3 regions of the Alteromonas sp. S005 genome follow, and region 1 is predicted to be linked to each of the others. Evidence: predicted binding sites of a transcription regulator. Region 1 holds the regulator's gene; each other region holds the start of a gene.
What was found. The regulator sigma-54, encoded in region 1, starts transcription at its own class of promoters, with help from an activator protein. The targets are predictions, from matches to a motif close to GTTGGCACGNNNNTNGNNT.
Positions count from the first base shown of each region.

Region 1 (4,171 bases):
ATGGCAGCGGCCGAGAAATATTTATCGCCCGAGGGAACCCAGCAAGCTACTCTCAATCATTAGAAGACGGTACACCGGTATCAGCCAAAGCTAATGAAATTCGCTATGAGGTGGTTAATCGCACTATTTCTCTGGCGGGTAATGCCGAACTACAGCAAGATTCTAGTAAAGTACAAGGGGATAAAATTACGTTCGATATGATTACTGAACAATTGCTTGCAACAGGTGGCGCCGGTGAAAATGGTGAAGGTCGAGTAACAACAGTGTTTACTCCTGACACTATTCGTAAAACGTCGTCTAAGAAAGACAACGAGGGCAATGAATAGCAATGGCAACTTTGAGCGCTAAAAACCTTGCTAAATCGTATAAATCGCGACAAGTCGTTCGCGATGTGAGTCTTTCAGTTTCTACTGGGCAAATTGTCGGTCTTCTTGGCCCAAATGGTGCTGGTAAGACCACCACTTTTTACATGATTGTGGGCTTGGTCAACCTAGACAAAGGCAAGATTGAAATTGATGATAGTGAGCTTACTCATCAGCCAATGCATGAGCGCGCACGCCGCGGTATAGGCTACCTTCCGCAAGAAGCGTCAATTTTTAGAAAGCTTACGGTACATGAAAATATCATGGCCATTTTGCAAACCCGTAAAGATTTAAATTCACAACAGCAGGAAGAAGAAGCGGACGCACTACTTGATGAATTTAATATCAACCATATACGTAATAGTACGGGAATGAGTTTGTCAGGGGGAGAACGGCGTCGCGTAGAGATTGCTCGCGCTCTGGCAGCAAAACCACAATTTATTTTGTTAGACGAACCATTTGCCGGTGTTGATCCAATATCAGTTAATGATATAAAGAAGATAATACAGCATCTGCGAGATAGGGGTATTGGTATCCTTATCACGGACCATAACGTACGTGAAACATTGGATGTTTGCGAAAAAGCGTACATTGTGAGTCATGGCGAGCTTATTGCGCAAGGAACTGCGGAACAGGTTTTAAGTAATCAAAAAGTAAGGGACGTATACCTAGGCGAACAATTCAGGCTATAGTTAGTGTAACCGAATTGTCATTTTTCAGTTTCGCTCTGGTATATTTAATTTAGAGCATTTAAATAAGACGTAGATGAAACCATCTTTACAGCTAAAATTTAGCCAACAACTTACCATGACACCTCAGCTGCAGCAGGCTATTAAGCTGCTGCAGCTTTCTACGCTTGATCTCCAGCAAGAGATTCAAGAAGCGCTCGACTCTAATCCGCTTTTAGAAGTGGAAGAAGGTAGCGACGAGCCACAAGTAGAAAAGAACAATGTCGATAGTGACGATAGCGCTGCTGAAGCGACAGCTTCTGCATCAAGCGACACGCTAGAAGCAGGAGATGCACTGGAGAAGAACGACCTTCCCGATGAGCTGCCTATCGACAGCACCTGGGACGAGTACTACTCCGCCTCTTCTGCGCCTGCGCCTGGCCCGTCTAATGATGACGAACAAATCTTCCAAGGTGAAACTACCGAAGACATCCAAGAGCATTTGCTTTGGCAAATGCGCCTGACTCATTTTTCAGATACTGACCGCGCTATTGCCACAGCTATTATCGACTCAATTGACGAGTCGGGTTATCTAACCGTAACCCTTGACGATATCTTAGAAGCGGTTAATGACGATGACTTAGAAGAGCCTATCGAGATGGACGAAATCGAATGTGTGCTTAAGCGCATTCAGATGTTCGACCCCATTGGTTCGGGTTCCCGTAACCCTCAGGAATGTCTTATGGTGCAATTGCGCCAGTTCTCGGACGACACCCCTTGGCTCACTGAAGCAAAGCAGCTTATCGAGGAATATTCGGACTTACTGAGCAGTAAAGACTACCGCACGCTTATGCGTAAGAGCCGATTGAAAGAGGATCAGCTACGCGAAGCAATGCGTTTACTTCAAACCTTGAATCCTCGTCCAGGTAGTGCTTTAGTTACTAAAGAGCCTGAGTATGTCATACCTGATGTTTCAGTAACTAAGAAAAATGGCCGTTGGGTGGTTGAACTGAACCCTGACAGCCTGCCTAAACTAAGCGTAAACCAACAGTATGCTGCGATGAGTCGCCGTGCTAAGAACAGTAGCGATTCACAATTCATCCGCTCGCACATGCAAGAGGCTAAGTGGTTCATAAAGAGCCTTGAATCTCGTAACGATACCTTGATGAAGGTTGCAAATTGCATTGTGCAGCAACAAATGGGCTTTTTTGAGCACGGCCCGGAAATGATGAAACCAATGGTGCTAAATGATGTCGCAGAAATGGTAGATATGCACGAATCCACTATTTCACGTGTGACAACGCAAAAATACATGCATACGCCCCGTGGTATCTTCGAGTTGAAGTATTTCTTTTCAAGCCACGTTGCAACCGAGTCAGGTGGTGAATGTTCATCCACAGCGATTCGTGCATTGATCAAGAAGTTAGTGGCTGCGGAAAATCCTAGCAAGCCGCTAAGTGATAGCAAGATTGCTTCGTTGTTGGCCGAGCAAGGCATAAAAGTCGCTCGGCGAACAATAGCAAAATACCGGGAATCGTTATCGATCCCGCCGTCGAACCAACGCAAAAGCCTTATCTAACCGGGCTTAATAATATAAGGAAGACGAAATATGCAAATCAACCTTACTGGTCATCATGTCGAAATCACCGACTCTTTGCGTAATTATGTCGATACGAAGTTCAGCAAACTTGAACGTCACTTTGATCACATTTCTAATGTGCATGTCATCCTGAACGTTGAAAAATTAAATCAAAAAGCTGAAGCGACTGTTCATTTAAGTGGCGCTGAAGTATTCGCATCCTCAGAAAATACCGACATGTATGCGGCGATTGACAGCATGGTTGATAAACTCGACCGGCAGGTAATCAAGCATAAGGAAAAACTGAAAAAACATTAGTAGTTAATTAAGCATGGATATACAAGCCATCGTAAGTCTGGACCGCACCGAGTGTGCGGTTCAGTGTAATAGTAAAAAGCGAATTCTTGAGATCATCGCTGATATCGCTGCCAAGCATAACGATAACATCGACCAGGCAACGGTTCTAAATAGCTTGATGGCTCGAGAACGTATGGGTAGTACGGGTATTGGAAACGGCATAGCACTGCCTCACGGTCGCCTGGCTGGCCTTGATAAGGTGATAGCAATTGTTGTAACCAGCACGCCTGCTATCAACTTCGATGCCCTAGATGAAAAGCCTGTAGATATTTTTTTTGCACTTCTCGTTCCCGAAGAGCAAACCGAAGGACACCTTCAAACATTAGCTACCGTTGCTGGCAAGCTAAGCGACAAAGAAACCATTAAAACAATACGACGTGCAACAAACAGCGACGAAATTATTTCTGCATTAAGTTAGACAATAAGCGCTTAAACATTATAGGCAGGCGCTTAAATCAACAACGCGTATGTGATGAAACCAGAATATAAGGGAGAGTTTAGGTGAAGCTGATCATAATCAGTGGTCGTTCAGGGTCTGGTAAGTCTGTCGCACTTCGCGCATTAGAAGACTTAGGTTATTACTGTGTTGATAATATCCCAGTTAATTTGCTTCCTACCCTTACCCATACTGTTGTTGATGAATACGATCAAGTTGCGGTAAGTATTGACGTAAGAAACTTACCCAAAAATCCTGATGATTTGGTAGAGATTCTAGACTACCTGCCTTCTTCTTGGTCTATGACTATAGTGTACATCGACGCAAGCGATGATGTACTGGTTAAGCGGTTTAGCGAAACGCGCCGTCTTCACCCTTTAGCCAAGCTAAATAAGTCTCTCTCAGAAGCTATTAGAGCAGAGTCTGCGCTGCTCGCTCCTATTACTGAGCGCGCTGATTTGTACTTAGATACAGACAAGCTAACAATACACCAACTCGCAGAGCTGATCCGAGAACGTATCCTAGGTAAAAAGAGCTCTCGCCTTGTACTGGTGTTTGAGTCATTTGGCTTTAAACATGGCATACCCAAAGATGCCGATTATGTTTTTGATGCGCGCTTTCTACCAAACCCTCATTGGGAAACGGACCTTAGACACCTCACTGGATTAGATGCCCCCGTTGAGGTGTTTTTAGGCTCACAACCCGTAGTGACCAAGTTTATTTGGCAAATTCAAAATTTAATGACCACATGGCTTCCCCATTTAGAACG
Region 1 is NZ_JAZETN010000005.1:20,434-24,604, forward strand. It holds gene lptA (lipopolysaccharide transport periplasmic protein LptA) at 1-326, shown strand, start outside; gene lptB (LPS export ABC transporter ATP-binding protein) at 329-1,054, shown strand; gene V7R55_RS08110 (RNA polymerase factor sigma-54) at 1,128-2,609, shown strand; gene hpf (ribosome hibernation promoting factor) at 2,640-2,927, shown strand; gene ptsN (PTS IIA-like nitrogen regulatory protein PtsN) at 2,941-3,384, shown strand; gene rapZ (RNase adapter RapZ) at 3,468-4,171, shown strand, end outside.

Region 2 (4,171 bases), on a different contig from region 1:
TGTGCTTTTAGCTTTTAACATGTGGGAATACTTGACTTCATTTACGCCTCCTACGCGGGCATATCGAATTTTCCTGTTTGCATAAATTGCTGGGCCCCCCAGCTTTACATCTAACACACCACCCAAAAGTGCTAGCAGTAGCGACGTTTTATCTTTTTCAGGAGAACGTTTTATAGCACGAAGCGCTTTTATAGGATGACTAACTAGCAAAGTAACAAGGCCGCCAATAGCAGCGGGTGGAAGGGTAAGCAAATAAACCAATTTGCGAACCGGCTTCGCAAAGAGTGACATAGAAGGGTTACGGTAGTGCCATTGCCACGATGTAAGTAGAAGTAAGCGGTAGATTAAGGCGCCTATTGGCCCTGCCACCACAAAGTAAAAAATAACGCCGCAATACAAGTAAAGAAATTTAAGCCAAAGCGACTCAATTGCAGCTTTAGCAATGCCAATGTCTGTCAGAGAGTTACACTGTCTTGCGGTAATGGTTTGGACCATTTCTCGGGCAAGAGACTTTTTGTTTCTACCTACACTTGCTAGCACTTTTTTATACTGCTGGCGCTGATAGCCAAAATCGAGCAGGGCGACAAGAATAATCGCTTCAAAGAAAACGGGGTATTGCGCCATGTAAACTAAGATGGCAACACAAATTACCAAAGGCGCAAGTAGAACCAATGCAGCTAACGAACCCGAAATGTAGTGCTGAGATGGACCGAAATCGCGAGATGGCACTACTTTACGCCCCATTTGCAAAACAAGGTAACGCATAAGTGTTAGGGGGTGAGTACTTTGGGGCCAGCGCCACAAGGCATCTACGGCAATAGCCAGCCAAAGTACCAATAGCGACTGATATTGCGGGTCGCTAATTACCTCTGTCATTTTATTTTGCGAGGGCCTGAATCATTGCCATAACGAGCTGTGCAGAATGCTTAGCAGCCGTATCTAAATATTCTTTGAAGCTGACTGATGATGTCTTACCCGCTATATCTGATAATGAGCGGATAACTAGAAACGGTGTGTCGAGCATATGGCAGGTTTGACCAATAGCCGCACCTTCCATTTCTACTGCTTTCATGTCTGGGAAGTTTTCACGTAATTCCGCTACCGCTTCATCGCTACCGATAAATGCATCGCCAGTGCAAATTAAACCTGTTGTCGATTGTAATGAGGTAATTTCTGCCGCCGCGGTGCTTGCTGTTTCCATTAATGTTGTGTCACAGCGAAAATCTTCAGGCATCCCCGCACATTGGCCAAGCTTGTAACCAAAATGGGTTAGATCGGCATCGTGGTGAATAACGTGGCTTGCTATTACTAAGTCACCAATATTCAGATTTTTATCGAAACCACCGGCAGAACCCGTATTGACCACTGCATCAGGAGCGTACTGCTCAATCAATACAGTCGTAGCGATTGCAGCAGCCACTTTACCAATGCCGCACTTAACCAACACCACTTCCATGTCGTTAAGTGTGCCTTCATAAAAAGTAAGGTGTTTCCACTTTGTTTCTTTTACGTTCCAAAGCGATGCTTTAAGTAGCGCAACTTCTTCATCCATTGCACCTAAAATACCAATTTTTTTCATAACTCTACCGACGGTGTTGAGGGAATTTAACGCGTGAATACGCTGTTGAATGCACTAATTGTATAAGGAAAATAGAGAAACTGACAGAAAAATGCCTTTGTTACTGCTATTTGAGAGTAAGAAAACAGCAAAGTAACAAAGGCTAGGGGAAGCTCGTATTAACCTTATCAGGCGGCCGCTGGTCTGCTTGAACGCACCGGGCGAGTAGGGCGCTTAGGTGGCTCTGGGTTGTGCGTTGGTAATTGTGCCATCTTATTCTGTAAGCGGCGATACGGAATAAGTTTGTTTTCCAAGCACTCGCGGATATCATCAACTGTGTAGCCAGATTTCACTTTTATTCTAGCGTGAGGAAGTCCTGCAGCATCTAAGGCGCCCGTAACAAACCAGTCTTTTTGTGTTTTGTATCCCTCTTTACCTTGGCTGTGAACTAAATCGATAGCCATTACAGGGCTCATATTTTGTTTATCAACCAGAACAAAGTCGAGTTGTCTGCTAGATGCTCTGCTAAGCGCTTGGCTCGCTGTCTTTTTCTTGGCAGATTGACGCACTGATACTAAGTCATTAAGACGTACGCGGCACACTATTCTAAACTCACGCCCCATGGCCTGTTCGATAAGGTTTAAAAAGGTATGCTCCACCGGCGTAAATAACTGTGGCTTTCGCCTGAATGGAAAGGCGACGCCACCGTCTGACAATTTTATGGCACCTAGTGCAACGACAATAAGTAACATCATTAGAATAATTGCCAATTCCATCGTAACCCTCGCAAATATCAAAAATAAAAGCCAATGACAGTAGAGTTATCAGGTCGTGCCAGTTTGTTTTAGGTAAGCTAGCCTGCTAACTATATCTTTGTTGGTGTCAGAAAAATGACGCCAGACATTGTCATCGTGTTGTTTACTAAGAATTTGCAAGCCAGATGCCAACATGAGTATGTTTTACACTGGCTTTGAAAAATAGAGCTTAATTAGCGTTTGACGTAACCAAAATATCGACTTGAGAACCTGCCTTATCGGGGCTTACGATAACCCTTACGGCTTTGTCTTGAGAGGACAATAGGGTACGACCGTTGACCGGTGTGTGGGTTTTTAACGCAGGGTGTGCCTCTTGATAGAGATTGACCATGGCTTCGGGAGTGGCGGGTGAGTGATACACCATGACAGACGTTAATGGTTCGTCAAAGGCTTGGCATTGACGGGCATCTTGTGCAATTTTCACCTGCTGAAACTCTGAAGGGCAAGACACTATGCTGGGTTTATCGGAAAGACCTTCTTTTGAGGTTGCCTCTACCGAAAGGCTATCAGCATAGGTAGCATGAGATAAGCCACTGATGCCTGAAAATAAAGTCAGATACATAGCGAGTCTTTTAACATCCCAGTTCTTCATATATAGGCTCTTGATCAATTTGGTTTTTATTTGAGTTTAAAATACTAGAGCTGTTGCTCTTGTACATCAACTAAACCTTGGTCTATTAACGTATGCTTTCAACGTTTCTAGTATGTTGCTTACAACTTTTACTACCGGTATTCAATTGAGATAAGGCGTAGTCGACAGCTGGTATCAAATCTGTGTGCCGGTTAAAAGTTGCTAATACGCCATTTCATGATGTTCTCTGCGGTGATCGCTTCTTTTTAGTTTTAAATAAAAAAAGCTCGATAGCAGAATTATCGAGCTTTTAGTTAAAGGACTTGTTAGCGATGGTTACACGCCGATGTAGTCCATAATTCCTTCTGCGGCTTTGCGGCCTTCATCGATAGCGGTAACAACCAGGTCACTACCACGCACCATATCACCACCAGCAAATACTTGTGGGTGTGAAGTTTGGAAAGCAAACTTACCTGCCGAAGGCGCGCGCACGCGACCTTTCTCATCAAGCATAATGCCGAAATCGGCAAACCATGGTGCAGGACTCGGTTGGAAACCAAATGCGATAATAACTGCATCTGCTTCAAGTACGTGTTCAGAACCTTCCACTTCAACAGGACGGCGGCGACCGTTTACATCTGGCGGCCCCATTTCGGTTTTAACGAACTTCACGCCACAGGCTTTTCCGTTTTCATCAACGGCTATATCAAGAGGCTGTAGGTTGAATTTAAACTCAACACCCTCTTCTTTAGCGTTAACCACTTCGCGGCGTGAACCAGGCATACTTTCTTCGTCACGACGATACGCACAGGTTACTTGCGCAGCGTCTTGACGAATAGAGGTGCGTACACAGTCCATGGTGGTATCACCACCACCTAGCACAACAACACGCTTGCCTTTCATGTCAACAAAATCAGCAGGATCTTTTTCAAGACCCATTACGCGGTTAGTGTTGGCTATAAGGAAAGGAAGTGCATCATATACGCCTTCGACGTGTTCGTTGTCAAAGCCACCTTGCATTGACTTGTACGTACCCATGCCTAGGAAAACTGCGTCGTACTTATCGATTAAGTCCTGGAACTGTATGTCTTTACCAATTTCAGTGTTAAGTACAAACTCAACACCCATTTCGGTAAAGATTTGGCGGCGTAGCTTGATAACATCTTTCTCTAACTTGAAAGACGGGATCCCAAACGTTAACAGGCCACCAATTTCTTCGTATTTATC
Region 2 is NZ_JAZETN010000001.1:220,940-225,110, forward strand. It holds gene V7R55_RS00910 (cobalamin biosynthesis protein CobD/CbiB) at 1-876, opposite strand, end outside; gene V7R55_RS00915 (5'-methylthioadenosine/adenosylhomocysteine nucleosidase) at 878-1,579, opposite strand; gene V7R55_RS00920 (DUF2726 domain-containing protein) at 1,747-2,334, opposite strand; gene V7R55_RS00925 (hypothetical protein) at 2,543-2,965, opposite strand; gene V7R55_RS00930 (FAD-dependent oxidoreductase) at 3,281-4,171, opposite strand, start outside.
Region 2: V7R55_RS00920 (DUF2726 domain-containing protein) is a predicted target of sigma-54. The motif match lies at 2,488-2,506, and genes of this name have one in related genera.

Region 3 (4,171 bases), on a different contig from region 1:
AAAGGAGAGCGTGTGCACGTACAGGCAACAGTGAGTGATCACCGTTTACATGTATCTGTGGTCGACAAAGGCCCTGGGGTTCCAGAGAGTCTAAAAGGCAAAATTTTTGAACCGTTTTTTACAACAAAAACGCATGGTACAGGTTTAGGTCTTGCGGTAGTGAAGTCAGTGGTAAATGCGCACAGCGGTTCACTTAACATCATTGACGTACCAGAAGGTGGGGCTTGCTTTAGCGTGTCATTACCGTGCTCGGCGCATGCTAAAACTTCACAAACATTGACTCATGTCGCGTAAGTCATAGGAGAGAATAATGTCTAAAACTACCATACTAATTGTTGAAGATGACGCGGGTTTACGCGAGGCGCTCCTAGACACTCTTTTGCTAGGTAACTATGACGTGGTTGCTGCCGATTGCGCGGAGCAAGCATTGATGATGCTATCGTCACAGAATGTGGACCTAGTGGTTAGCGATATACAAATGGGCGAAATGAGTGGCTTAACGCTGCTAAAAAGTATTAAAGCTAAATTCCCGAATATGCCTGTGTTGTTAATGACGGCCTACGCCACCATTAATGATGCGGTACAAGCGATGCGTGATGGTGCAACTGACTACCTTTCAAAGCCTTTTGCGCCAGAAGTATTACTTAACTTAGTGGGGCGCTACGCGCCTGCACAAAAAATTGAATCACGTACGCCAATCGTAGCTGACCCTTCAAGTTTGAAGCTACTTGAGCTTTCGCGGAAAGTGGCGAAGTCTGAAGCTACCGTTATGGTTATGGGCCCAAGTGGATCGGGTAAAGAAGTGCTATCTCGCTATATTCACGACCAGTCACCGCGAAGCGATGCGCCTTTTGTTGCCATCAACTGTGCTGCTATTCCAGAAAATATGTTGGAAGCCACTTTGTTTGGTTACGAAAAAGGGGCCTTTACCGGCGCTATTCAGGCTTGTCCGGGTAAGTTTGAACAAGCTCAAGATGGCACCCTGTTACTTGATGAAATAACTGAGATGGATTTAGCGCTTCAGGCTAAATTACTGCGCGTGCTGCAAGAGCGTGAAGTAGAGCGTCTTGGCGGCCGAAAAAACGTTAAACTTAATGTGCGAGTTATTGCAACGAGTAACCGAGATCTAAGAAAAGCAGTAGATGCAGGTGAGTTCAGAGAAGACTTATACTACCGCTTAAACGTTTTTCCTATTGAATGGCGTCCTCTATCGGAACGCCCAGGCGATATCGTACCACTTGCAGAGCATCTTGTTCAGCGTCACGCAAGTTCACAGGGTCTAGGAACAATCAGGTTAAGTGCTGCAGCACGCAATAAATTGTCGCAATACAGCTGGCCAGGAAATGTTCGAGAGTTAGAGAATGTGGTTCAGCGAGCACTTATTCTTTGTGAAAACAATGAAATAGATGCAAGCGATCTAATGATTGACGAAGACATGTCGGCCCCGCTTGAAGTTACTCAAGAGCAGGTTGAAGACAACAAATTGGGCTCAGAACTTCGCTATCAGGAGCACCAAATTATTCTTGATACATTAGTCTCGTGCAATGGTAAACGTAAGGACGTTGCGGAAAAACTTGGCATTAGCCCTAGAACCCTTCGTTATAAACTAGCGCGCATGCGTGAAGACGGCATTGAAGTACCGGCTTAATACTGCTGTTTTGAACCTCTCTTTTCATCCCCGTTATCCGTCGCCTCTGTAGTAAAGAAGGCGGCGGTTTTTTGTTGCTCCCATCAAATCAAACGCCATAAATTTGGCTTTCTTCCGTTTTTGACTCTTATCATGTTGATATGTATGGGGTTTTAAAGTTGGCAAGCCCCTTGCTAAATCACTCATATAATTAGTTATTCGCCGTTGTTCAGGCGGTTTTTAAAGAAACGCTAGGAGTGGGTATGGACGTTAAAGCCAATAGTTTGTATCAAGAAATGCAAAACATGATAGGGCAAACTCGTCTTCAAGTTAACGAGCCTCAGCAGCAATCGCTTACTGAAATAAACAGCTCTGCAAGCGATTTCTCGACCATGCTTAAGAACGCGGTTGACGGTGTAAACGGTATGCAGCTTGAATCAAAAGATGCTCAACAGCGCTTTGAAATGGGCGACCCAAGTCTAAGCTTAGCCCAAGTCATGTTAGCGAAAGAAAAGTCTGGCATTGCTTTTGAAGCTACTGTTCAGGTACGTAACAAAGTACTTGAAGCCTATAAAACAATAATGAATATGCCGGTATAGGTGGAGTAGGTTATGGCTGAAGCAACAGGTACAAACCTTACGGTTCCTGATCAAAATCAAACAGCGGACAATGAGCCAGAGAATAAATCTGGTTTCATGGATACGTTAGGTAGCGCAGATATGATGCGCCAAATGGCCCTTGTGGTTGTTTTGGTTATTTGTGTGGCTATTGCTATTTTCATCCTTATTTGGTCACAAGAGCCTGATTATCGCCCCCTTGCTAAGATGGAAACCCAAGAGCTTATCGAAACCCTCGATTATATGGATGCAAACCAAATCGATTATAAGCTTGAAGGCAATACTGTTTATGTAAGAAGTGACGAGTTCCAAAATATCCGCCTAGGTATGACACGCCAAGGGTTAACTAAAACCTCGGATGCAGGTACCGATATCATCATGCAGGACATGGGGTTTGGTGTAAGCCAGCGTGTAGAGATGGAACGTCTTAAACATGCGCGTGAACAACAGATTGCCTCGACCATCGAAGATATCGCAAGTATTCAAAAAGCCAGAGTATTGCTGGCGATGCCAAAAGAAAATGTGTTTGCACGCAGAGAGAAAAAAGCGTCGGCAACCGTTGTGCTAACGGCTAAGCGCGGTGCTGTGATTGCAGGTGAAGAGGTTGATGCTGTTGTCGATATCGTGGCATCAGCAGTACAAAACATGGAGCCGTCTAAAGTAACGGTAACTGACAGCAATGGTCGTCTGCTTAACTCAGGCTCTCAAGATTCAATGAGTGCCCGCGCAAGGAAAGAATACGAAATTGAGCGCCAGCGCGAGCAAGAGTATCTAGAAAAAATTGACGCTATATTGATTCCAGTATTGGGCATAGGTAACTACACGGCGCAAGCTGATGTCACCATGGACTTCACGGCAATGGAGCAAACTCAGCGCAGCTACAACCCTGATTTACCTGCGGTGCGCAGCGAAATGATCATGGAAGAGAATAGCGTAGGTGGCGGCGTTGGCGGTATTCCTGGCGCATTATCTAATCAGCCCCCGTTAGATTCTAATATTCCAGAGAATGCTGTGGGCGGCAGTCAACAAACCATGCCTGGACGCACGGCAAAAGAATCAACGCGCAACTACGAGCTTGATACCACCATTAGCCATACTAAAAAACAAACAGGAGTTATTCGCAGGCTGAGTGTGTCAGTAGCTGTAGACTACACCCAGGTTGCAGGCGAAGACGGCGCTATAACGCCAACGCCACGCAAACAAGAAGAAATTCTTAATATCCGCAGACTATTGCAGGGCGGTATTGGCTTTGACGTAACCCGCGGCGACTCGCTAGAAGTGGTTAGCGTACCCTTTACTCGTATGGATTCAGGTGAAATTGAAGATGCGCCTTTGTGGGAACAGCCAGGCTTTTTGCCAATTCTTAAGCTAGTTGTTGGTGGCTTGGTTATAATAGTACTTATCATCTTTGTAATCAGACCTATGCTGCGTCGTCTTATCAACCCAGATGAATCTAACGAGGCAGATGAGTTTGACGCAGATGAAGGCTTAGATTTAGGCGATGACACAATTAGCATGCTAACGTCTGACTTTGACGAAGGACAGGTAGGCTTTGCGCCAGATGGCTCACTTATGCTGCCTGACTTACACAAAGACGAAGATGTACTTAAAGCCGTACGCGCCCTAGTGGCCAATGAACCAGAATTATCAGCCCAAGTAGTGAAAGGCTGGTTAATGCAAGACGAGTAGTGAGATAAGATTATGGCTGAAGAACTTGCCAATGTTGAAGAACCGTCATACGACGTCAGTAAATTAGAAGGCGTAGAGAAAGCTGCCATCTTACTACTTAGCTTATCTGAAGAAGATGCGGCGCAGATATTAAAGCACCTTGAACCGAAGCAAGTGCAGAAGCTGGGTTCTGAAATGGCGAAAGTGGACGATATGACGCAAACCAAAATCACGTCAGTTCACAAACACTTCATTGAAG
Region 3 is NZ_JAZETN010000002.1:279,818-283,988, forward strand. It holds gene V7R55_RS03790 (sensor histidine kinase) at 1-294, shown strand, start outside; gene V7R55_RS03795 (sigma-54-dependent transcriptional regulator) at 311-1,648, shown strand; gene fliE (flagellar hook-basal body complex protein FliE) at 1,891-2,226, shown strand; gene fliF (flagellar basal-body MS-ring/collar protein FliF) at 2,239-3,933, shown strand; gene fliG (flagellar motor switch protein FliG) at 3,946-4,171, shown strand, end outside.
Region 3: fliE (flagellar hook-basal body complex protein FliE) is a predicted target of sigma-54. The motif match lies at 1,806-1,824, and genes of this name have one in related genera.